Regions from separate parts of the Rhodococcus sp. NPDC058532 genome, predicted to be linked through region 3. Evidence: riboswitches for the same ligand, from Rfam matches in the RefSeq annotation. Region 3 holds a riboswitch; each other region holds the start of a gene.
What was found. A riboswitch is a leader RNA that binds a small molecule or an ion and turns the genes downstream of it on or off. The one in region 3 is predicted to bind thiamine pyrophosphate.

Region 1 (7,467 bases), on a different contig from region 3:
ACCATACGGGTCGGGGCCCCATCTGCGTCATCTGGGCACGCGGGCCGATCGCGCGGGCCGCACCACGAGGATCGGGCGACATGGCTAGGTGACGTCGAAACCGAGGCGGCGGGCGGCGCGCGCCTTCTGCCTGCTCGCGCGCAGCCGACGCAGCCGTTTGACCAGCATCGGATCCGCGGCAAGGGCCTCCGGCCGGTCAACGAGCGCGTTGAGCACCTGGTAGTAGCGGGTCGCCGACATGTCGAACAGTTCCTTGATGGCATCCTCCTTCGCGCCCGCGTACTTCCACCACTGGCGTTCGAAGGTCAGAATGTCGTGATCGCGGCGGGTGAGTCCGTCCGCTCCGACCCCGGCGCTCTCCGGCTGGTCGGTGGGCTGCGAATTCCGGCTACGCGCGACTGCGCCGTCCATCTCACTCCTCAACGTCGAACTCTCGCCCCATCCATCAGCGAAGGCTAAAGCTCCCCACCGACAGATCCGGGTGCACCGATCCGGCGACGAATGACAACCCTGTACTTCCGACGGCTATTGAACCACGGTGACCGCACCCGTTCCCCGGTTCGCGGTGCTGGCGCGTCGCGATGCGGGGCCCGGCGGCATCCGGCAACAGGGCGCACCGATCGCCACCACTATTCTCGGTCGCATGGCAATTCTTCCTATCGTGATCGTCGGTGACCCGGTTCTCCATCAGCCGACTGCGCCGGTGACGCAGCCGCTGTCCGAGATCGCCGAGCTCGTCGCCGACATGTACGACACGATGGACGCCGCGAACGGCGTCGGCCTTGCCGCCAATCAGGTGGGCGTCGGCCTGCGGGTGTTCGTGTACGACTGCCCGGACTACGACGTGAACCCGGACGGGGAGCGGCGTCGCGGCGAGGTGGTCAATCCGGTGCTGGAGACCTCGGAGATCCCCGAGTCGATGCCGGACCCCGACGACGACGAGGAGGGCTGCCTGTCCGTCCCGGGTGAGCAGTTCCCCACCGGCCGCGCGAACTGGGCGAAGGTGACCGGGGTCGACGTGAACGGCGATCCGGTGACGATCGAGGGCACCGGCTTCTTCGCCCGGATGCTGCAGCACGAGGTCGGGCACCTGGACGGCTTCCTCTACACGGATGTGCTGATCGGGCGGAACGCCCGCGCCGCGAAGAAGATCATCAAGCGGTCCGGCTGGGGTGTCCCCGGCCTGTCCTGGACGCCCGGCACGGTCGAGGACCCGTTCGGTCACGATGACTGACGACCCGGCGGGCAGCGGCAGGCACCACCGCCCGCCGCCCGTGCCGGGTGGGGGCGGCACCCCCGGTCCCGAAACGGTGCCGCACCGGGCCAGGACCGCGCCCCGCCTCGGCAGCCGGGTGGTGCTGCGCTACAAGCTGCCGCCCGGCTATCCGCAGCCGCTGACCGACATGATCGGCGAACTCGTCGCGCTGACGCCCGCGGTCGTGGTGCGCGCCCAGGACGGTCGGGTCGCGCAGGTCGAGCGCGGCCAGGTCGTCGCGCTGAAGGAGATCGGGGCGCGCCCGGTCGCGACCCGCGAGATCCGGGCGCTCGAACTCGCGGCGGCGGACGGCTGGCCGGGGACCGACCAGTCCTGGATCGACGGCTGGCTGGCACGGGCGGGCGCGGGGATCACCGGCCGCGCGAACTCCGCCGCCCCGCTCGGTCGGGCGCACCGGATCGGTGACCTGCACTCCGGTGACACCCTGGACCGGCTGCACGCCTGGTACGCGGAGCGGCGACTGCCGCTGACGCTGCTGCTGCCGGACCGCCTCGGGGCGGCCCCCGACGGCTGGACCGTGTCGGCGGAGGTTCAGGTGATGGCGGCGGACATCACCAATCTGACGTTGCCGGACGGCGAGTCGATGGTGACGGTCGATCCGGCGCCGGGGGCGGGCTGGCGGTCGCTGCGCCGACCCGGAACGGGGGTGTCGGACCGGGAGGTTGCGGTGCTGACCGCGGTCCGTGACGGCGAACTCGGATTCGGGGTCCTCGGCGCCGCGGGGTCGGAACCACTCGGCATCGCCCGGGCCGCGATCACCGAGGCACCGGACGGCAGGCGCTGGGTGGGGCTGACCGCGGTCGAGGTCGCACCGGCGCACCGCAGGCGCGGGCTGGGGATGCTGGTGTGCGCGGAAATGATCCGCTGGGGCCGCGACCACGGCGCGACGCACGCCTACGTCCAGGTCCGGGCCGACAATCCCGGCGCCCTCGAGTTGTACCGGACCCTCGGGCTGATCGATCACCACCGCTACCGCTACGCCACCGCGCCCGCCCGGTCCGGGTGAAGGGCACCTTCAGCCGGTCCGGCGGGGCGCAGGTGCCCTTCACCCGGCGGGGCGGGCTGTCGGAGCAGCGCACTACGCTGCGGGCATGCGATTGGCGACGTGGAATGTGAACTCCGTTCGGGCCAGGACCGACCGGATCGTGGACTGGCTGACCAGGACCGACGTCGACGTGCTCGCCATGCAGGAGACCAAGTGCCGGGACGACCAGTTCCCGACCGAACGGTTCACCGAACTCGGCTACCAGGTCGCGCACGTCGGCCTTAGCCAGTGGAACGGGGTCGCGATCGTGTCCCGCGTCGGCCTCGACGACATTCAGGTCGGCTTCGAGGGCCAGCCCGGATTCGCGAAGCAGGCCCCGGACAGCCTCGACGTCGTCCCGCCGGTCGTCGAGGCCCGCGCGATCGGCGCGACCTGCGGCGGCGTGCGGGTGTGGAGCCTGTACGTGCCGAATGGCCGCGAGCTGTCGGACCCGCACTACACGTACAAGCTGGACTGGCTCGCGACCCTGCGCGACGATGCGGCGAAGTGGCTGGCCGACGACCCGAACGCGCAGATCGCGCTGGTCGGCGACTGGAACGTCGCGCCGACCGACGAGGACGTGTGGGATCCGGCGCTGTTCGAGGGCAAGACGCACACCTCGCGCCCGGAGCGGGACGCGTTCGCCGCGTTCGAGGAGGTCGGGTTCGCCGAGGTGACCCGGCCGCACACCCCCGGGCCCGGGGTGTACACCTACTGGGACTACACGCAGCTGCGGTTCCCGAAGCGGCAGGGCATGCGGATCGATTTCCAGTACGCCTCCCCCGCGCTGGCAGCCCGCGTCACCGATGCGTCGATCGACCGGGAGGAACGCAAGGGCAAGGGCGCGAGCGATCACGCCCCGGTGATCGTCGACCTGGATTAGGTTCGCGCTCGTCCGTCCGCCGCACCCCCTTCCCTCAGGAGTCCACCGTCGAGACCGCCAATGACCAACCCGACCGGATAGACGCCGCCTGGGTCGAGAACGGTCAACACCGATCGGCCCGCTGGCGCACCAACGGCGACCTCAAGCCGCCGAAGACGGTGGTCATCGCCGGGGATGAACTCCGCGCCGACGACGCGATGCGGCTCGCGTCCGAGGGCACCGCCATGCTGTGGCGAGGCGACTTTCCTGGCGCCCGGCAACTGCTCGATGCGCTGAAGCGGCGGCTTGATCGGCTGCGAGTGCAGGCGGGCCCGGACCTCACGCTGACCTTCCACCGACACCGGCAGGCCAGGGCGCACCGCACCCGGATCCTGAGCATGATCGTCATCGAACTCGGCCCGGACTACGCCATCGACCTGAGGCGGGCACCCGATATCCGGCTGGCGTGCCGCGAGGCGTACGGCGACGCCTCGGAGGCCAGCCTGGTGTCCCTGCAGGAACTGCTGGGGGTCGTCGGTGCACACGAGTGGCGGCGGCGGGGCGTGCAGATCCCGGCGCTCGATGCCCGCATCCACCCCCACTACGGGGTGTTCGCACCGACCCGGAACGAGTACGTCGACCTGGTCGCGGAGGCGGAGTTCCCGGCACGCGTCGGCACGGCGTTCGACATCGGCACCGGCACCGGAGTGCTTGCCGCACTGCTCGCCCGACGCGGCGCCGAGCGGGTGATCGCGACCGACATCGCACCGCGCGCGGTCGCCTGCGCCACCGACAACATCGACCGTCTCGGGCTGGCGGACCGGGTGCAGATCGTCCACACCGACGGATATCCGGACGGGCGCGCCGACCTGGTGGTGTGCAATCCGCCGTGGGTGCCTGCCGCGCCGACGTCGTCGATCGAGTTGGGGGTCTTCGACCGCAAGGGCCAGATGCTCGCCGAGTTCGTCCGCGGACTGCCGGGCCACCTCACCGCGGGCGGGCAGGGATGGCTGGTGCTCTCCGATCTTGCGGAGCGTCTCGGCCTGCGCACCCGCACCCAGCTGACCGACCTGTTCGATCGGTCCGGACTGATCGTGCTCGGCCGCAGCGATGTCCACCCGCGGCACCCGCGGGCGTCCGGCGGTCGCGGCCAACGCAGCCGGGGTCCCGAAGATCCGCTGGCGGCCGTCCGGGCGGCAGAGGTCGTGTCCCTCTGGCGGCTCGCGGCCCGCGACGGCTGACCGCGACGTCGTCGCGTCAGGCGTCGTCGAGCAGCGGCAGGTACTCGGTGTGGGTGCCGAGATAGCGTCGCACGTAGGTGCAGACCGGGTGCACCCGCCATCCGCGCACCCGCGCCTCCTCAAGCACCTCCCGGACCAGCACCGCCGCCCATCCGCGGCCGCCGTGCTCCTCCTTGACCACCGTGTGCATCAACGCGACAGCGGCGCCGTCCGCCGGTGCGCAGTCGACGCCGTCCAGGCGGCGGTATCCGAGGATGCCCACCAGTTCGCCGTCGACCCACAGGTCGAAGCGCGAGTGCGCGGGGTTGTCCTCAACCTGAGCCCGCGCCGCGTCGGCGCGGGCCGCGACGGCGGTCACCGCCGCCGTCCGGTGCTGGTTCCGCTTGAACATGCCGCCATGCAAGCAGCATCCGGGCCGGGCCGCTGCCCGGGACGGGCCCCGTCGACAAGTTGTCGCCCATCCTTCGTCGAATCGTGGCCGAATCGCCGCCCGGCGCTCACACCGGGACCAGAATGTCGCGGTACTCGGGGTTCGCGGCGACGAATCGCTGCAGGTAGGTGCACACGGGCCGGATCTTCCATCCGTACCCGCGGGCCGCGTCGAGCGCCCGCCGGACCATCAGCGCGGCGAGCCCCCGGTGCCCGAAGTCCTCGACGATCACGGTGTGCAGGAAGGAGACGACCGGCGCCGTCGACCGCCGTCGGCCCCTGGCGGCTCCATCGTTCGACTCGAGGTCGTAGTAGCCCAGAATGCCGACGAGGTCGCCGTTGAGCCACAGCTCGAAACGGCTCTGAGCGGCATTGTTCGTCACCTCGGCCGTCGCCTTGTCCGCGAGCATCGGTCCTGTCTCCTTCTGGGTGAAGCGCCGGGCAGCCTGCCCGTAACAGAAATGTGATCCACGCCACTATAGGTCGGCTGGCGGGTGCGCAACAGGGATCGGGCGAAACTGGGCTAGGGTCTCCGGCGACAACTGAACACCCACGGGGGCTCGCACCAGCGGGCTGAGAGGACGGCTAGCTCCTTCGCGAGCGATGAGGGCCGTCGACCGTATGAACCTGACCGGGTAATGCCGGCGTAGGGAGTATTCGAATGAGGGACACCTCTGTCACCACGGCCGTCACCACGGGACCGATCGCGGGCAGCAGCAAGCGGTACCTGGACGTCGACGGGCTGTCGGTGCCGGTGCGCCGCGTGCACCTGACCACCGGCGATCATCTGGACCTGTACGACACGTCCGGCCCGTACACCGAGGACGACGCGCGAATCGACCTTGAGGCGGGCCTGCCGCCGGTGCGGTCGGGCTGGCCGCGGCCTGCCGGGGCCAGCACCCAACTGGGCTGGGCGCGCGCGGGCGTCGTCACCGCCGAGATGCGCTACTGCGCCGCCCGCGAGGGCGTGTCGCCGGAGGTGGTGCGCGACGAGGTCGCCGCCGGTCGGGCGGTGATCCCGGCCAACCGCAATCACCCCGAGCTCGAACCGATGGTGATCGGCAAGCGATTCGGGGTGAAGATCAACGCGAACATCGGCAACTCGGCGGTCACCTCGTCGATCGCCGAGGAGGTCGAGAAGATGGTGTGGGCCACCCGCTGGGGCGCCGACACCATCATGGACCTGTCCACCGGCAGGAACATCCACGAGACCAGGGAGTGGATCCTGCGCAACTCCCCCGTCCCGGTCGGGACGGTGCCGCTCTACCAGGCGCTGGAGAAGGTTGGCGGCGACCCGGCAGCACTGACCTGGGAGCTGTACCGCGACACCGTGATCGAGCAGTGCGAGCAGGGCGTGGACTACATGACGGTGCACGCCGGGGTGCTGCTGCGGCACGTCCCGCTGACCGTGAAGCGGGTCACCGGCATCGTCTCGCGCGGCGGGTCGATCATGGCCGCCTGGTGCCTCGCGCACCACCGGGAGTCGTTCCTGTACACCCACTTCGCGGAGCTGTGCGAGATCCTCGCCCGCTACGACGTCACCTTCTCGCTCGGCGACGGGCTGCGCCCCGGATCCATCGCGGACGCCAACGACGCGGCGCAGTTCGCCGAGCTCCGCACCCTCGGCGAACTGACCGCAATCGCGAAATCCCATGGCGTGCAGGTGATGATCGAGGGCCCGGGGCACGTGCCGATGCACAAGATCGTGGAGAACGTCCGCCTCGAGGAGGAGCTGTGCGAGGAGGCACCGTTCTACACCCTCGGCCCGCTCGCCACCGACATCGCGCCCGCCTACGACCACATCACCTCCGCGATCGGCGCGGCGATGATCGCGCAGGCCGGGACCGCGATGCTCTGCTACGTGACCCCGAAGGAGCATCTGGGGCTGCCGAACCGGGACGACGTGAAGGTCGGCGTCATCACCTACAAGATCGCCGCGCACGCCGCCGACCTGGCCAAGGGGCACCCGCGGGCGCAGGAACGCGACGACGCACTGTCGACGGCCCGGTTCGAGTTCCGCTGGCACGATCAGTTCGCGCTGTCGCTCGACCCGGACACCGCCCGGGAGTATCACGACGAGACGTTGCCCGCCGAGCCAGCGAAATCTGCACACTTCTGTTCGATGTGCGGGCCGAAGTTCTGCTCGATGCGGATCTCCGCCGACGTCCGCCAGGTGTACCTGCCCACCGTTCCGGCGGGTCGATAGGCTCCTTGCTCGTGAACCTGCTGCCGCTGACCCCCGACGGACAGACCCCCGTCCGTGCCCTCACCATCGCCGGTACCGATTCCGGCGGCGGCGCTGGCATTCAGGCCGACTCCCGCACGATGGCGCTGCTCGGTGTGCACGCCTGCGTCGCCGTCGCCGCGGTGACGGTGCAGAACTCGGTGGGGGTGAGCGGTTTTCACGAGATCCCGCCGCAGATCGTGGCCGATCAGGTGCGGTCGGTGGTCGGCGACATCGGGGTGAGCGCCGCGAAGACGGGGATGCTGGCGTCCACCGCGATCATCGAGTCGGTCGCGCAGGTGTGCGGCGAGGTCGGGATCGGCAAGGGCAGGCCGGTGCCGCTGGTGGTGGACCCGGTGTGCGCATCGATGCACGGCGACCCACTGCTGCACGCGGAGGCCCTCGACGCGG
Region 2 (7,467 bases), on a different contig from region 3:
TCCGCGTCGGCCTTGTTGAGGCCGATCCCGTACGGCTCGGAACTGAAGGCGGGGCCGACCAATTCGACGTTCGGGTCCTGGGACGCGAGCCCGGCGAGGATCGCGTCGTCCGAGGTCACCGCGTCGACCTGCCGTTGCTGCAGCAGCACCAGACAGTCCGCCCAGTTCGGCACCGTCAGCACCGTGGCGTCGGGCTGCATCTGCTGGATGCGGTGCAGGTTCGTCGTCCCCGCTGCCGCACACACCCGGCGGCCCGCCAGGTCGGACGCGTCCCGGATCCCCGCCCCCCGCATCGCGAGCACCCGCTGCCCGGCCTGGTAGTACACCGTCGAGAACGCCACCCGGTCCCGTCGCTCGCAGGTGATCGACATCGTCTTGACGACCACGTCCACCAGCCGGCTGTCGAGGGCCGCGATCCGATCCGCCGAGGACAGGATCCGGAACTCGATCCGGTTGGGATCGCCGAACAGGTCGCGCGCGATCTCCCTGGCGATGTCGACGTCGAAACCCTCGATGGTGCCGGTCGCGGGATTGCGGAAGCTGAACAGGTTGCTGCTGGTGTCGAGTCCGACGACCAACCGTCCGCGCGCCCGGATCCGGTCCACCGCGGGGGTCGGCGTGGTCGCGTCCGCCGGCGAGGGGCGCAGGCTCGCGGTCGGGTCGCCGCAGTCCGGCTCGGGTTCGGGCGAGGCGGGTGGCGGTGCGGTCGCCACGCCCGACGGCATCGGTGGCGCCAGGTACGCGGTCGGATGCTCCGGCAGGTCGAACACCGTGTCGGTGGCGCAGCCGGCGACCGCGGCGGCGACCGCACCGACCGCGACCCGGCGGCGCCACCGCGCGCCCCGCGTCACTGGTACTCCCGCAGTCGTGGCCACAGTCCGATCACCACCCCGGTCACCGCGATCACCCCAAGCCCGGCGGTCCCCGGCGCCAACCCGGTCAGCGTCGTCAGTGCGCGGCCGATGCCGTCCCTCAGCTCCGCGCGCGTCGCCGCGATCGCACTCGTCAGTTCGGTGTCGGCCGCCGCATAGTGGGCGGTGGATCCGGCCCCGCCCGCCGCGATCGCAATGGTGACGGCGCCGCGCCAGTTGCCCTCGGCGAGGTGCGTCATCAACTGTGCGTGCGCGCTCGACCAGGCCACCCTGGCGCGGTCCGCGGCCCCGATCCGTGCAGCCACCGGCGGGTCCCGCCGCTCGATGTCGGCGAGGACCGACCCGAGCCGATCGAGGTGCCGCTGGAAGTCGGCGTCGTAGCGCCCGGTGAAGTCGCGCCGCACCAACCCGAGCGTCTCGTCGGCGCGGGCCTGCTGCGTCAGGATGCGGGCCGTCGTCAGCTCGGCGAGCGGCCGCGCGCCGAGGTCGAGCGCGCGGGCGGTGGACGAGGCCGAGACGAATCCGGCGACCACCAGCCAGCCAAGCGACACGGTCACGGCGAGGCAGGCCAGGATCAGGCCGGCGTTCAACCGGCGGCGGGTCCAGCGGGCAAGCAGGTACGACGCCACCACCAACGCGGCAAGCAGCAGCATCAGCAGCGCGATCGCCAGCCACGGCGGGGTCGCGAACTCCGCCTGCAGCGCCACCACGCGCGCGGCCTGCACGGTGTGCAACTGTTCGGCCAGCGGCAGCAGCGTCGTCTGCAGCATCGTCGACGCCTCGCTCAGGTACGCCGACCCCACCGGATGGCCGTCCCGATGGTTGGCGCGTGCCGTCTCGATCAGGCCGGTGTAGACGGGCACGCCGACGGACAGCTTCGTCAGCAGGTCGTGGGCCGTTGTGTCGGTCGGGTCGGTGCCCGCCGCCGCGTCGACGAGGTCGACGCCCGCGTCGGTGATCGCCCGGGTGTAGCGGTCGCGCACGTCGACCGGTTCGATCCCGCCGGAGAGGAACGCCGTCGTCGCGGCGGCGTCCGCGATGGACAGCGAGCTGTAGATGTCCTGGGCGGCGTAGGCGAGCGGCTCGATCTCGGTGTGCAGCACGTCGAGGGTGCGTTGCCGGTCCATCACCTGGGTCGCGGCGACCGTCCCGGACACGATCGCGAGCAGCACCAACCCGATCCCGAGCGCCGTCATCCTGGCGGGGGTGGTGCGCGCCAGGGTCCGCAGTCGCGCAGCCGTGCCGACCGGGGCGCCCGATGCCTCGACGCCTCGCGGCTGCGTCGAGGGGGCCACCCGAACTGTCACACCGCACCCCTTCGCACCTGGCTGGATCCCCCGACAGTGGGCAGCATATAAGCAGTATCCGTGCTTCGGGCCGAGTGACTGGCTAAGTTCGGAGACGGATCGTTCGGTGGGCGCACGATGCGTTCGCGCGGGAATTCCGAGGACACGGAGTAGGTGGGCGAAGTCGATGCGCGGTGACGGCGACGGCTGGGCGACGAGCGACGACGGCAACCGGTACTGGGGCCGGTTCGGCGCCGCTGGCCTGCTGCTGCGCGCTCCGCTGCCCGACGGTGGATCGGCGGTTCTGCTCCAGCACCGGGCGGCGTGGAGTCATCAGGGTGGGACCTGGGCGCTGCCCGGTGGCGCGAGGGACTCGCACGAGAGCACCACCCATGCCGCGGTCCGGGAAGCGGAGGAGGAGGCCGGGATCGGTGCCGCCCAGTTGAGGGTGCGGGCCGAACGGGTCACCGCGCGCGTCGTCGGCGGCGACTGGACGTACACCACGGTGATCGCGGACGCCGAGCACCCGCTGGCGACGGTCCCGAACGGGGAGAGCACCGAACTGCGCTGGGTGCCCGAGGATCGGGTGCCGGACCTGCCGCTGCATCCCGGGTTCGCGGCCAGCTGGGCGGCGCTGCGGGCCGCCCCGGTGCGCCTGCTGCTCGACACCGCGAACGTCGTCGGCTCCCGCCCCGACGGGTGGTGGCGGGACCGCGCGGGCGCCACCGGCAGGCTGCTCGCGGGCATCGCGGCGACCCTGCCGAGGACGATCGAACTCCCCGACGGCGGCTTCGGCTGGCTGCCGCGGGTCGAGGCGGTCCTTGAGGGACGGGCGGCGCAGGTCGCCGCCGTCGACACCCGGGTGCCCGTGCACGTCGCGTCGGGCAGCGGGGACGACACGCTGGCGGAGCTCGCGGGTGGCCCCGCCGCGGTGGGCACGCTCACCGCGGCGCCCGGCGAACTGACCGTCGTCGTCACCGCCGACCGCGGGCTCCGCGACCGGCTGCCCGCCACCGTGCTCCGGCTGTCGCCGTCCACTGTCCTGTCCTGGCTCGACTAAGGTTCCGCGCCCCGCGGGTTCCCTAATGTCACATCGAGTATCGCTAAGTGAGCCAATGTGACATTAGGGAACCCGAGGAGGCGGGTTAGCGGGATGCGGCGGCGTTGCGGTCGAGGGCGTCGCCGAGGGCGCGGGCCGCGGCCTGCGGGTCGCGGGCCTCGGTGATCGCGCGGACCACGCAGATCCGGGTGGCGCCCGCCTCGAGAACCTCCGGCAGCCGCCGCTCGTCGACCCCGCCGATCGCGAACCACGGCAGCGTCGGCTCCGCGGCCGCGACCTCCCGGACCAGCTGGAGGCCCGCGGCGCCCCGGCCCGGCTTGGTCGGGGTCGCCCACACCGGCCCGGTCGCGAAGTAGTCGACGCCCTCCTCGATCGCGGCGAGCTGCGCCTGCGCGCGGCTGCCGGTGGACCGGCCGATCACGACGTCGGGTCCGACGATCCGGCGCGCGTAGTGCACGGGCAGATCGCCCTGCCCGAGGTGCAGAACGTCGGCGCCCGCCGCCAGGGCAAGGTCTGCGCGGTCGTTGACGGCGAGCAGCGCGCCGTGCCTGCGACAGACCGCAGCAAGTTCGGCGAGCGCGGCCAGTTCCTCGCGCGCCTCGATCCGGCCGAACTCCCGTTCCCCGACCGATCCCTTGTCCCGGAGCTGGATGATGTCGACGCCGCCGGACAGCGCCGCGTCGGCGAACTTCGCCAGGTCGCCGCGCTCCCGTCGGGCGTCGGTGCACAGGTACAGGCGCGCGGTCGCGAGACGTTCGCGCGGGGCGGGGCGTTGAGCGGCATGCGAGGTGGGCACGTGGCCAACGGTAGTCTCTGGGGGAACGATTGAGACACGGGAGTCCCGGCGGACGCGGGGCTGAGAGGGGGCGTGCGCGCCCCGACCGTCAGACCTGACCCGGATCATGCCGGCGCAGGGAGTGAGGTGGATGTGGTGAACGGAACCGTTGCGGTGGTCGGCGGCGGCGTGATCGGCCTGTCGATCGCGTGGCGCGCAGCCCGGTCCGGGTGGTCCGTGACGCTCTACGACCCGGCCGTCGGGTCGGGGGCGTCGTGGGTGGCGGGCGGGATGCTGGCCCCGCTGTCCGAGGGCTGGCCCGGCGAGGACGCGGTGCTCGCCGCCGGATCCGCGTCGCTGGACCGGTGGCCCGGCTTCGGCGGGGAACTGGAACGGTCGACGGGCGAGACGCTGTTCACCTCGCAGAGCTCGATGACGGTCGCGTTGGACGCCGCGGACGCCGCGGACCTGCGCACCGTCGCCGACTGGCTCGCCGGGCACGGCCACGACCTCGACCTGCTCACCCGGGCGCAGATCCGGGCCGCGGAACCGTCGCTTGCCCCGGCGATCCGGCTGGCGCTGGTCGCCCCGACCGAGCTCGCGGTCGACAACCGTGCGCTGGTCCGGGCCCTGCGGGCGGCCGCCACCGACGCGGGTGTGACGTTCCGGGCCGACACCGTCACCGACCTGGAGGCCCTGCCCGACGACCAGGTGGTGCTCGCCGCGGGGACCGCGTCCGCCCGGTTGTGGCCGGGGCTGCCGGTGCGCCCGGTGAAGGGGGAGGTGCTCCGGCTGCGGCACCGGCCGGGGGTGGCGCCCGCGCCGAGCCGAACCGTCCGGGCCAGCGTGCACGGTCGCCCCGTCTACCTCGTTCCGCGGGGGGACGGACTGGTGCTCGGCGCGACCCAGCACGAGTCTGGTGACGACACCGCCGTCACCGTTGCCGGGGTGCGGGACCTGATCGCCGACGCGCAGGCCCTGATGCCGAGCATCGGCGAGTACGAACTGCACGAGACGACCGCGGGACTGCGGCCGATGAGCCCCGACAACCTGCCGATTCTCGGCCGCGTCACGGACCGGGTTGTCCTTGCCGCCGGGCACGGCCGCAACGGCATCCTGTTGACGCCGCTGTCCGCGGACGCGGTGGTTGCCGAACTGGACGGGACACCGCTGCCGGAGGCGGTGTCCTGCCTGCCCGACCGTTTCGGCACACTGGTGTCGACGCACGAGTGAGGAAATGACGACCATGGTGAACATCGGCATCACCGTCAACGGCGAGGACCATCAACTGTCCGAGCCGATGACGGTGGCACAGCTTCTCACCCACCTCGACCTGCCCGACCGAGGGGTCGCGGTGGCAGTGGACGGCGCCGTCGTGCCCCGCTCGTCGTGGGATCGGAACGTCGAAAAGGGTTGGGAGATCGAGATCCTGACGGCGGTGCAGGGTGGGTGACCAGCTGACGATCGCCGGCCGCACGTTCGGGTCCCGGCTGATCATGGGGACCGGCGGCGCCGCAAACCTGACGGTGCTCGAGGAGGCACTGGTCGCGTCGGGCACCGAACTGACCACCGTCGCGATGCGCCGGGTGGACGCCGTCGGCCGCACCGGGGTGCTGGACCTGTTGCGGCGGTTGGACATCGCGCCGTTGCCGAACACGGCGGGCTGCCGGGGTGCCACGGAAGCGGTGCTCACCGCGCAACTGGCCAGGGAGGCTCTCGAGACCGACTGGGTCAAGCTCGAGGTGATCGCCGACGATCGCACCCTGCTCCCCGACGCCATCGAACTGGTCAGCGCCGCAGAACAACTCGTCGACGACGGCTTCACGGTGTTGCCGTACACGACCGACGATCCGGTACTCGCGAAGCGGCTGGAGGACGTCGGGTGCGCGGCGGTGATGCCGCTCGGTGCGCCGATCGGCACCGGACTAGGCATCTGCAATCCGCACAACATCGCGATGATCGTCGAGCAGGCCGGGGTTCCGGTCGTCCTGGACGCGGGCATCGGCACGGCCAGCGACGCGGCCCTGGCGATGGAACTCGGCTGCGACGCGGTGCTGCTCGCGACCGCCGTCACCCGGGCGAAGGATCCGGTGTCGATGGCGTCCGCGATGGCATCCGCCGTCACCGCCGGGCACCTCGCACGGCTGGCGGGGCGGATTCCGAAGCGGTTCTGGGCGCAAGCATCCTCCCCCGACCTGTAGATCCCGCCGAGGTCGTCGGTCCGGCGGTAGGCTCGACAGCGTGAGCGAGCAGCACGGGCAGTCGCGCGACGGGCACGCACCGGACGGGGTGTTCGAGCCGGCCGCACCGACGCAGATCGACGTCACCCCGGAGATCGACGAGATCGGCGAGTTGCTGCGCAAGTCGGGGCGGGTCCGGCCCGACGACGGGCCGGAGGCGCCGTGGCGGCACGGCTACCCGTACGACCGGAAGATGACCCGGCGCCAGTACGAGTTCCGTAAACGTGCCCTGCAGATCGAGATGCTCAAACTGCAGGCCTGGGTCAAGGAGAACGACGAGAAGATCGTCATCATCTTCGAGGGCAGGGACGCGGCGGGGAAGGGCGGTGCGATCAAGCGGTTCACCGAGCACCTCAACCCCCGCGGCGCGCGGGTGATGGCCCTCGAGAAGCCCACCGAGCGCGAACGGACGCAGTGGTACTTTCAGCGGTACGTCGCGCACCTGCCGGCGGGCGGGGAGATCGTGCTGATGGACCGGTCCTGGTACAACCGGGCCGGTGTCGAGCGGGTCATGGGTTACTGCACCCCCACCGAGTACCTCGAATTCACCCGCTCAGCACCGGAATTCGAGCGGATGTTGGTCCAATCGGGCATTCACCTGATCAAGTTCTGGTTCTCCGTCGGACGCGAGGAACAGCACGCCCGGTTCGTGGCGCGCAGCACCGACCCGGTCAAGCAGTGGAAGCTCTCGCCGACCGACCTCGCCAGCCTCGATAAGTGGGACGCCTACACCGAGGCCAAGGAGAACATGCTGTTCTACACCGACACCCCGCACGCGCCGTGGACGATCGTCAAGTCCAACGACAAGAAGCGTGCCCGCCTCGAGGCGATGCGGTGGGTGCTGGCGCGGTTCGACTACGCAGGCAAGGACCCGCGCGTCGTCGGAACACCGGATCCGCTGCTGATCGGGCCCCCGCAGTCGGTGTACGACGAGGGCGAGAACCCGGCGGACCGGTTCCCGACGACCCCGGATACCGTTGGCGGGAACGGGTCGCACTGACCCTGACGGCTCGGGGAAAACCCTGACGGCCTGTCAGCCCCACGGATGACACGGCGCGCCACCAGGGAATGATGTGCGCCTCCGGTTTTTCGGGAATGCTGGTGGTCATGATTGAAGTGAGGGGACTGACCAAGACATTCGGGGACGTGCGGGCGGTCGACGACCTGACCTTCACGGTCCGGCCGGGGATCGTCACCGGGTTCCTCGGGCCGAACGGCGCGGGCAAGTCGACGA
Region 3 (7,467 bases):
CTGGTCGCGTCGCCGAGGGCGTTTCGGGACCTCGTCACCCCGTGCGCCCTACTTCGGGGACGACGCGGGCGGTTCGGGCTCGTCCCCGGTGCGCGCGGCGCCGGGTGCGCCCGCCGCTGGCGCCGCAGCCGCCCCGCGGTCGGTGCCCTCGTCGGCCTCCTGGTCCGCCTCCGGATGCTCCGGCTCGAACGTCTCCGGCAGCTTCTTGAGCTGCTTGTTCATCGACCGGATCAGCAGCACGGTGCCGATCAGCAGCAGCACGATCAGCACCAGCCCGACCGGGGATGCCTTGCCGAACTCGGGGCCGGTCGGCGTCCCCTGGGTCTGCGCCAGCCACACGACCGACGCGCTTGCCAGATTCACTTCTTCTCCTCCTGGTCCGGCTGCCCCGACGACGCGACCCCGACGTGGTCGACGCCGGTGAACAGGTCGGTTTCCGGGATCGCGGTGGTCACCCGGGTCTTGGCGAGCTCGAACTCCTCGGTCGGCCAGATCTTCTGCTGGATGTCGAGCGGCACCGCGAAGAACGACCCGTTGGGGTCGATCTGGGTGGCGTGCGCGCGCAGCGCGTCGTCCCGCTGCGGGAAGTACTCGCCGCAGGTGATCTGCGTCGTCACCCGGGCCATCAGGTCACCCTGCTCGGTCTTCCACTTCTTCAGCCACTCCGCCATCGGGAACTCCTCGCCGCGGGCGTCGTACTCGTCCTGGAACAGCTGCAGACGCTTGCGGATGAATCCGTGCGAGTAGTACACCTTCTGCACCTCCCACGGCGCGCCAGCGTCCGGGAACCGGTCCGGGTCGGCGGCCGCCTCGTACGCGGCCATCGACACCTCGTGGCAGCGGATGTGGTCCGGGTGCGGATAGCCACCGTTCTCGTCGTAGGTGGTCATCACGTGCGGACGGAACTCGCGGACCACCCGGACCAGCGCCTCGGTCGACTCCTCCAACGGAACCAGCGCGAAGCAGCCGTCCGGCAGCGGCGGCTTCGGGTCGCCCTCCGGCAACCCGGAGTCGACGAACCCGAGCCAGGTCTGCCGGACGCCGAGGATCCGCGCGGCCTCCGCCATCTCCTCCTTGCGGACCTCACTGATCCGGTCCCGGACGCCGGGGACGTCCATCGCCGGGTTGAGAATGTCGCCGCGTTCGCCGCCGGTCAGCGTCACCACCAGCACTTCGTTGCCCTCGGCGGCGTAGCGGGCCATCGTCGCAGCACCCTTGCTCGACTCGTCGTCGGGGTGGGCGTGCACGGCCATGAGACGTAATCCGCTCACAGTCTTCCTTCACCTCAGCTTCGCCTGGAACTCGATCGGGCCTTCCGGACACCGTCCACCCGTCGCGTCGACCGCGCGGGCGGGGGCCCGGTGTCCTTCCCCTATAGTTCCACCCGACACCTCCAGCGTCACCGTGACCCTGTCCGGATCGGCCGACGGAGGGCGCCCCGCCGGGCACGCGCGCCTGCCCGGACCGATGCACGAGAGTCGAGCAGATGACCGAGACGATCCCCTCCGACCGCTATCCGATGCCGCAGGGCAGCGTCCGCGGATCCCGGATCACCGCGATCGTGCTGACCATCGGCGTCGTCCTGCTCGGCCTCGCCGTCGCCTGGCTCGGGTACAACAAGTTCGCCGCGAAGGACATCGCGTCCGAGATGGTGCAGTATTCGATCGTCGACGACTCGACGATGGCGATGAGCTTCACCGTCACCCGCGAGGAGCCGTCCGAGGCGGCGCTGTGCATCGTCCGCGTCCGGTCACGGGACGGTTCCGAGACCGGTCGGCGTGAGATCGTCGTGCAACCGTCCGAGCATGGCACCGTCCAGATTGACACCCAGGTCACGACCTCCCAGCCCCCCGGCGTCGCCGACATCTACGGCTGCGGATCGACCGTTCCGTCCTACCTGACCGCGGGCTGAGTCCCGCCGGGTCCGTCCCGGTCGTGCGGGTGGCGCTGCCTCGACCTTCGCCGGGAAAATCCCAGCTCGTGCTAAAATACGGTGATACACGGTTCCGGGCAGGAACCGTGTATTGCTGCATTTGCAGTGGTGCTGTATTTGCATCCGGATGCGCGTGCGACGCGGACTCCGATGCACGACCACCGGTATCGGTGGTCCGTCCAGGGGACCCGTCCCCGGGTTCCGACTACGAGGAGTGATCGAGCATGACCGAGACCCAGGTGACCTGGCTGACCCAGGAGTCCCACGACCGGCTCAAGAGCGAACTCGACCAGCTCATTGCCAACCGTCCGGTCATCGCGGCCGAGATCAACGAGCGACGCGAAGAGGGCGACCTCAAGGAGAACGGTGGCTACCACGCTGCGCGCGAGGAGCAGGGCCAGCAGGAGGCCCGCATCCGCCAGCTGCAGGAACTGCTGAACAGCGCGAAGGTCGGCGAGGCCCCCACCCAGTCCGGTGTCGCCCTGCCCGGCTCGGTCGTGAAGGTGTACTACGACGGTGACGAGTCCGACACCGAGACCTTCCTGATCGCGACCCGCGAAGAGGGTGCCCGCAACGACAAGCTCGAGGTCTACTCCCCCAGCTCCCCGCTCGGCGGCGCCCTGCTCGACGCGAAGGTCGGCGAGACCCGCGAGTACATCCTGCCCAACGGCAAGACGATGAAGGTCACCCTGGTCAGCGCCGAGCCGTACCACGGCTGAGCCCGACCGCACCCAAGTGAACCCCGGACCCGGCAGCGTGCCGGACCGGGGTTCACTTGTCTCGGCGCGAAGATGGGGCGAATGCGCGGTGGGGCAGTCACCCCCTGCTCGACTGCCCCACCGGCCACCGGAACCGCCGGGCGCCGGTCCCCTTCCCCCAGGGGCCGTGCTCATCGGCTCACAACGATTCAGACGCGGCAATGCCCGGATCGGTTCCACCCGGGGACAGACCGATCTGTCGCGCGACGATCAGCGCGCCATGAACGCCAGGCTGAGGACGTCGACCAGCTCGTCCGGCTCGGTCTCCGCGGACCCGCACATCTCCACCAGTTCGCCCCGGTACCGCGGGTCGATCGGTTCGATCCCCCCGAACGCGCGGACGGACTCCCCGGTCGGTAGCAGCCGCGCACAGACCAGCCCGCCGACCGCGAAGTGGTGGCCCGCCACCGCGTCCACCACCTCGATTGGCTCGCCGCCCGCCACGTCGCACAGGGTCAGCGACCGTCCCGGTGACACCGCGGTCACCTCGTACACGCCGCGGCTGCCGCCCAGCCACTGCCGGGCCAGCTCGAGTTCCTGCGCGGGCAGCACCTGCGCGCGCCGGGCAACGAACTGCTCGAGGACCCCGCCCTCGAACAGCGCGGCGTCGATGACCAGGCCACCCTCGAGGGCGGTGATGGTTGCGTCCTCGTCGTCGGTGTGCGCGGCCCGGATCTCGGCGAGCTCGTGCACCAGGTCGAACAGTTCCGGGGTCCGGGCGAACATCAGCGCCTTGGTGTACAGCCAGGAGGCGCGGGCGTCGGCGGTCAGGTCGGACCGGCCGAGGTGGCAGGCCTTGTACTTGCGGCCGGACCCGCACCAGCAGCGGTCGTTGCGCCCCAGCTCGCGGCGGTCGGCGGGCTGATACCGCGCCAACACCTCCTGCAGGGTGTCCGCGTCGCCGCCCTCGATGCGGGCCAGCAGCGACTGCGCGCGCGGCACGTCGCCCGCGTCGGCGGCGAGCAGGGCCAGATCGAACGCGGCCAGTGTCCAGTCCGGGTCGCGGTCCAGCGCCAGCTCGAACTGGGTGACCGCGACGAGGACGTCGCCGCACTGGTCGGCGGCCTTGCCCGCCAACCAGTGCGCGGCGGGGCGCACCCGGCGGGACGCGTGCTCGATCAGCGCCGACGCCACCGCGTGCAGCGCCTCGGCGCGGTCGTCCCCGAGGGTGGCGAGGTCGAACGCGACCGCCGCCGCCGACGGATCCGCGAGGCCACGGAAGACCCGCGGGTCCACGGTCACCCGGGCAGCGGCGACCTCGGACGGATCCTCGCCCCGCTCGACCGCGTCGGCGACCTCGTGGACGAGGTCGGTGAGGTCGACGACGGACCCCGCCTCGGCGACGTTCAGCCGATTCTCCCGAGCGATCGACTCGACGAGCGCGGTCCGGTGATGGGCGTCGAAGTCGAAACCGTTCGGCGCCAGATAGTTCCGTTCGCAGACGTGGCCCGCGGCGGCGAGCAGTTCGGTCAGCGGCGCCGTCGGCGCGGTAAACAGGTCGGGATGCTCGGCGACCAACTGCCAGACGACGGGGTCGGTGTGCACGGCGCCGTCGGCGATCACCTCCCGCAGGGCGTCGATGAGGTCGGGGGCGGGTGCGGTCCGGTCCACGCGGACCAGCCGCAGCCGACCGCCAGCCAGCCCGAGGCCGATCAGGTCGCCCGCGGTCGCCGCGTGCAGCAGGTCCGGGTCGAGCAGCAGCCGCTCGATCTCCGGGGCAGCGAACTCGGTGCGGCCGCGGGCAGCGAGAGCGGCGGCGTCCGCGGTCGGGGAGACCACGGCGACCTCGCATTCGCCTCCGCGGGAACGGGATCCGGCGAGCACGGAAAGCGCGGACAGGTCCGGGTCGATGTCGAGAACCCCGGACGCGACCTCCTCCGCGGACAGCCGATGCGTGAACACCCGGCCCTCGAGCAGCCCGTCGAGCGCGGCAACCCGGCCGTCGGCGAGCACCCCGACGGGCGAGTCGTCGAGGGCGCGGACCACCGCGGCCATTTCCGCGGTCGTGCCGAGCCCCCGCTCGACGAGCGCGGCAACCCAGTCGTCGGTGCTGAGCGGGCCGCGGCGGCGCAGTTCCGCGATCGCGTGCCCGGCGGCATCGAGTTCGGGCACATCAAGTTCGGGCGCATCGGGTTCCGGTACATCGAGTTCGCGAGGGTCGGGTTCGGGTGCGGGATCCGGACGCGCTTCGGTGCGGGGGTCGGCGGCGCGGCGACCCACGATCTCGAGGTGCCGGTCACCACGGGATTCGGTCGAGGCGATCACCCGGTGATCGTAGGCGACGCACCCCGCGGCGTCGCCGACCGGACGCGAACGGGCGGTTGTCGGGTGCGGCTCTCGGCCGACGGTCCGGCAACCGCCGGGCCGGCGCAGACCGACCTGCTACCGTCGACGGTGTTCTGACACGGGGTGCTCCGCGACTGCGGGGCTGAGATGAGACCCGAGAACCTGTCCAGGTAATGCTGACGAAGGGATGTCATGGCTGTGTTGACGCATGCCACCACCACGGACCGCTTCACCGACCACCTGTGGGACGAGACGAAGGCGCTGCGGGTCGCGATCGACGACCTCGAGTTCCTGCACCGACTCGGCGACGGCACGCTGCCGCTGGCGGTGTTCCGCACCTACATCGAGCAGGATTCGCTGTACCTGATCGGCTACGCGAAGGCGCTGGCGATCCTCGCGTCCAAGGCGCCGGACCCGCAGACCGCCGCGTTCTGGGCGAACTCGGCCGCCAGCGCGGCCGCCGTCGAGTCCGCGCTGCACGAGGACCTGCTGCACGTCCTTCCGCCGCGGGACGACGAGCCGGAACACTCGTCCGCCTGCCTGGGGTACGTGTCGTACCTGATCGCGGCCGCCGCGACCGAACCGTACGCGGTCGGCGCCGCCGCGGTGCTGCCGTGCTTCTGGATCTACGCCGAGGTCGGCCGGGACCTCGCGGCCCGCGCGGCGAAGGTGCTCGCCGCCGACCCCGGACACCCCTACGCGCAGTGGGTGTCCACCTACGACGCCCCCGAGTTCCAGGAGTCCGCCGCCGCGGCCCGCGCCCTCGTCGACGCCGCGGCCGCCGCCGCGACCGACGCCGACCGGGCCGCGATGGTCACCGCCTTCACCGTCGCGACCCGGTACGAGCTGATGTTCTGGGACACCGCGCTGCACCCGCAGTCCTGGCCGCTGTCGTGACGGGCCGCATGATCCGCGCGCTGACCGGGATCGTCGCCGCCGCACTGACGTCGACGCTCCTCGCGGCCTGCGGCAGCGATTCGGGGTCGGACGGGACCATCCGGTTCGCGCTGGACTGGACACCGAACACCAACCACACCGGGCTGTACGTCGCGCAGCAGCGCGGCTACTTCGCGGACGCCGGTCTGGACGTCGAGATCCTGCCGTACACCAACACCGCCGTCGACACCGTGATCGACGCCGGGAACGCCGAATTCGGGATCAGCACCCATGATTCGTCGACCTTCTCCCGGGCCTCCGGCGCGCACACGGTGTCGGTGCTCGCCCCGCTGCAGCACTGGGCGACCGGGATCGGCGTCAAGGCCGACCGCGCGGACATCACCAGCCCGAAGGACCTGGACGGCACCACCTACGCCGGGTTCGGCGAGCCGGGCGAGAAGGAAACCCTGCAGCAGGTGATCCGAAACGATGGCGGCACCGGCGAGTTCACGTCCGTCACCCTCGGCACCTCCGCCTACGAGGCGGTCTACTCCGGCCAGGCCGACTTCACCGTCTCCTACCTCGCCTGGGAGGGCATCGAGGCCGAGCGCCGCGGGACCCCGATGAAGTACTTCCGCTACACCGACTTCGGGTTCCCGGACGCGTACGCGATCGTCGTCGACGGGAACGAGGACTGGCTCAGCGCCAACCCGGACGAGGCAGCGAGGTTCGTGCAGGCGCTGCAGCGCGGCTACCAGTTCGCCGCGGACCACCCGGACGAGGCGGCCCGGGACCTGATCGACGCCAACCCGGGTGCCTTCAACGACCCGCAGCTGGTGGTCGAGAGCCAGCGGATGCTGGCCGGGCAGTACATGAAGGACGCCGACGGGCGGGTCGGCACCCAGACGTTGGAGCAGTGGGCGGGGAACTCGAGTTTCCTGTACCGCAACGGCCTGCTCACCGGGCCGGACGGCGCGCCGCTGACCACCGAACCGGACTGGTCGACGTACTTCACCAATGACTACCTCGGCGCCCCGTAGCCCCACCGCACGCAGAAGCCCGTTGGCGTTGCCTGCGGTGGTGACGGTGGCCGTGCTCGTCGCCGTCTGGCAGCTGTACGTCCAGGTCAGTGGGATCCGTCCGCAGCTGCTGCCGTCCCCGCTGCGGGTGGTCCGGCAGGGCTGGGCGCATCGGGATGAGATCGGGGTGCACGCCGCGGCGACCCTGCAGGTGACGCTGATCGGGTTCGCGGTGTCGCTGGTGCTGGCCTGGGCGCTGGCGATCGTGGTGGACTTCTCGCCGTGGCTGCGGCGCGCGTTCGTGCCGCTGTTCGTTGCCTCCCAGACCCTGCCGATCATCGCGATCGCCCCGCTGATGATCATCTGGTTCGGCTTCGGGCTGCTGCCGAAGGTGCTCGTCATCGCGCTGGTCACGTTCTTCCCGATGGCGATCGGCCTGATCGAGGGGTTCGCCGCGGCCGACCGGGAGGCGGGTGCGCTGCTGCGCAGCATGGGTGCGTCGCGGCGGCAGGTGTTCCGGTACGTGCGGCTGCCGTCGGCGCTGCCCCGGTTCTTCACCGCGCTGCGGATCGGGATCACCTACGCCGTCGTCGGT

Region 1: it holds a riboswitch for thiamine pyrophosphate, as region 3 does, so the genes downstream of both, thiC (phosphomethylpyrimidine synthase ThiC) here and ACFWQG_RS01070 (TenA family protein) in region 3, are expected to answer to the same signal.
Region 2: it holds a riboswitch for thiamine pyrophosphate, as region 3 does, so the genes downstream of both, thiO (glycine oxidase ThiO) here and ACFWQG_RS01070 (TenA family protein) in region 3, are expected to answer to the same signal.

Annotation. Positions count from the first base shown of each region.
Region 1 covers NZ_JBHXNU010000002.1:18,457-25,923, reverse strand. Annotated here, with positions in the region: gene ACFWQG_RS02930 (DUF3263 domain-containing protein) at 85-411, opposite strand; gene ACFWQG_RS02925 (peptide deformylase) at 644-1,234, shown strand; gene ACFWQG_RS02920 (GNAT family N-acetyltransferase) at 1,227-2,282, shown strand; gene ACFWQG_RS02915 (exodeoxyribonuclease III) at 2,368-3,183, shown strand; gene ACFWQG_RS02910 (methyltransferase) at 3,342-4,403, shown strand; gene ACFWQG_RS02905 (GNAT family N-acetyltransferase) at 4,420-4,794, opposite strand; gene ACFWQG_RS02900 (GNAT family N-acetyltransferase) at 4,901-5,242, opposite strand; TPP riboswitch at 5,375-5,502, shown strand; gene thiC (phosphomethylpyrimidine synthase ThiC) at 5,494-7,038, shown strand; gene thiD (bifunctional hydroxymethylpyrimidine kinase/phosphomethylpyrimidine kinase) at 7,050-7,467, shown strand, end outside.
Region 2 covers NZ_JBHXNU010000002.1:7,298-14,764, forward strand. Annotated here, with positions in the region: gene ACFWQG_RS02825 (glutamate ABC transporter substrate-binding protein) at 1-851, opposite strand, end outside; gene ACFWQG_RS02830 (hypothetical protein) at 848-2,179, opposite strand; gene ACFWQG_RS02835 (NUDIX domain-containing protein) at 2,346-3,218, shown strand; gene thiE (thiamine phosphate synthase) at 3,304-4,014, opposite strand; TPP riboswitch at 4,041-4,152, shown strand; gene thiO (glycine oxidase ThiO) at 4,141-5,226, shown strand; gene thiS (sulfur carrier protein ThiS) at 5,231-5,446, shown strand; gene ACFWQG_RS02855 (thiazole synthase) at 5,439-6,194, shown strand; gene ppk2 (polyphosphate kinase 2) at 6,235-7,233, shown strand; gene ACFWQG_RS02865 (ABC transporter ATP-binding protein) at 7,341-7,467, shown strand, end outside.
Region 3 covers NZ_JBHXNU010000001.1:233,499-240,965, reverse strand. Annotated here, with positions in the region: gene ACFWQG_RS01100 (thioredoxin domain-containing protein) at 1-38, opposite strand, end outside; gene ACFWQG_RS01095 (hypothetical protein) at 49-363, opposite strand; gene mca (mycothiol conjugate amidase Mca) at 360-1,271, opposite strand; gene ACFWQG_RS01085 (DUF4307 domain-containing protein) at 1,487-1,912, shown strand; gene greA (transcription elongation factor GreA) at 2,158-2,652, shown strand; gene ACFWQG_RS01075 (SEC-C metal-binding domain-containing protein) at 2,902-4,956, opposite strand; TPP riboswitch at 5,087-5,182, shown strand; gene ACFWQG_RS01070 (TenA family protein) at 5,170-5,874, shown strand; gene ACFWQG_RS01065 (ABC transporter substrate-binding protein) at 5,883-6,893, shown strand; gene ACFWQG_RS01060 (ABC transporter permease) at 6,871-7,467, shown strand, end outside.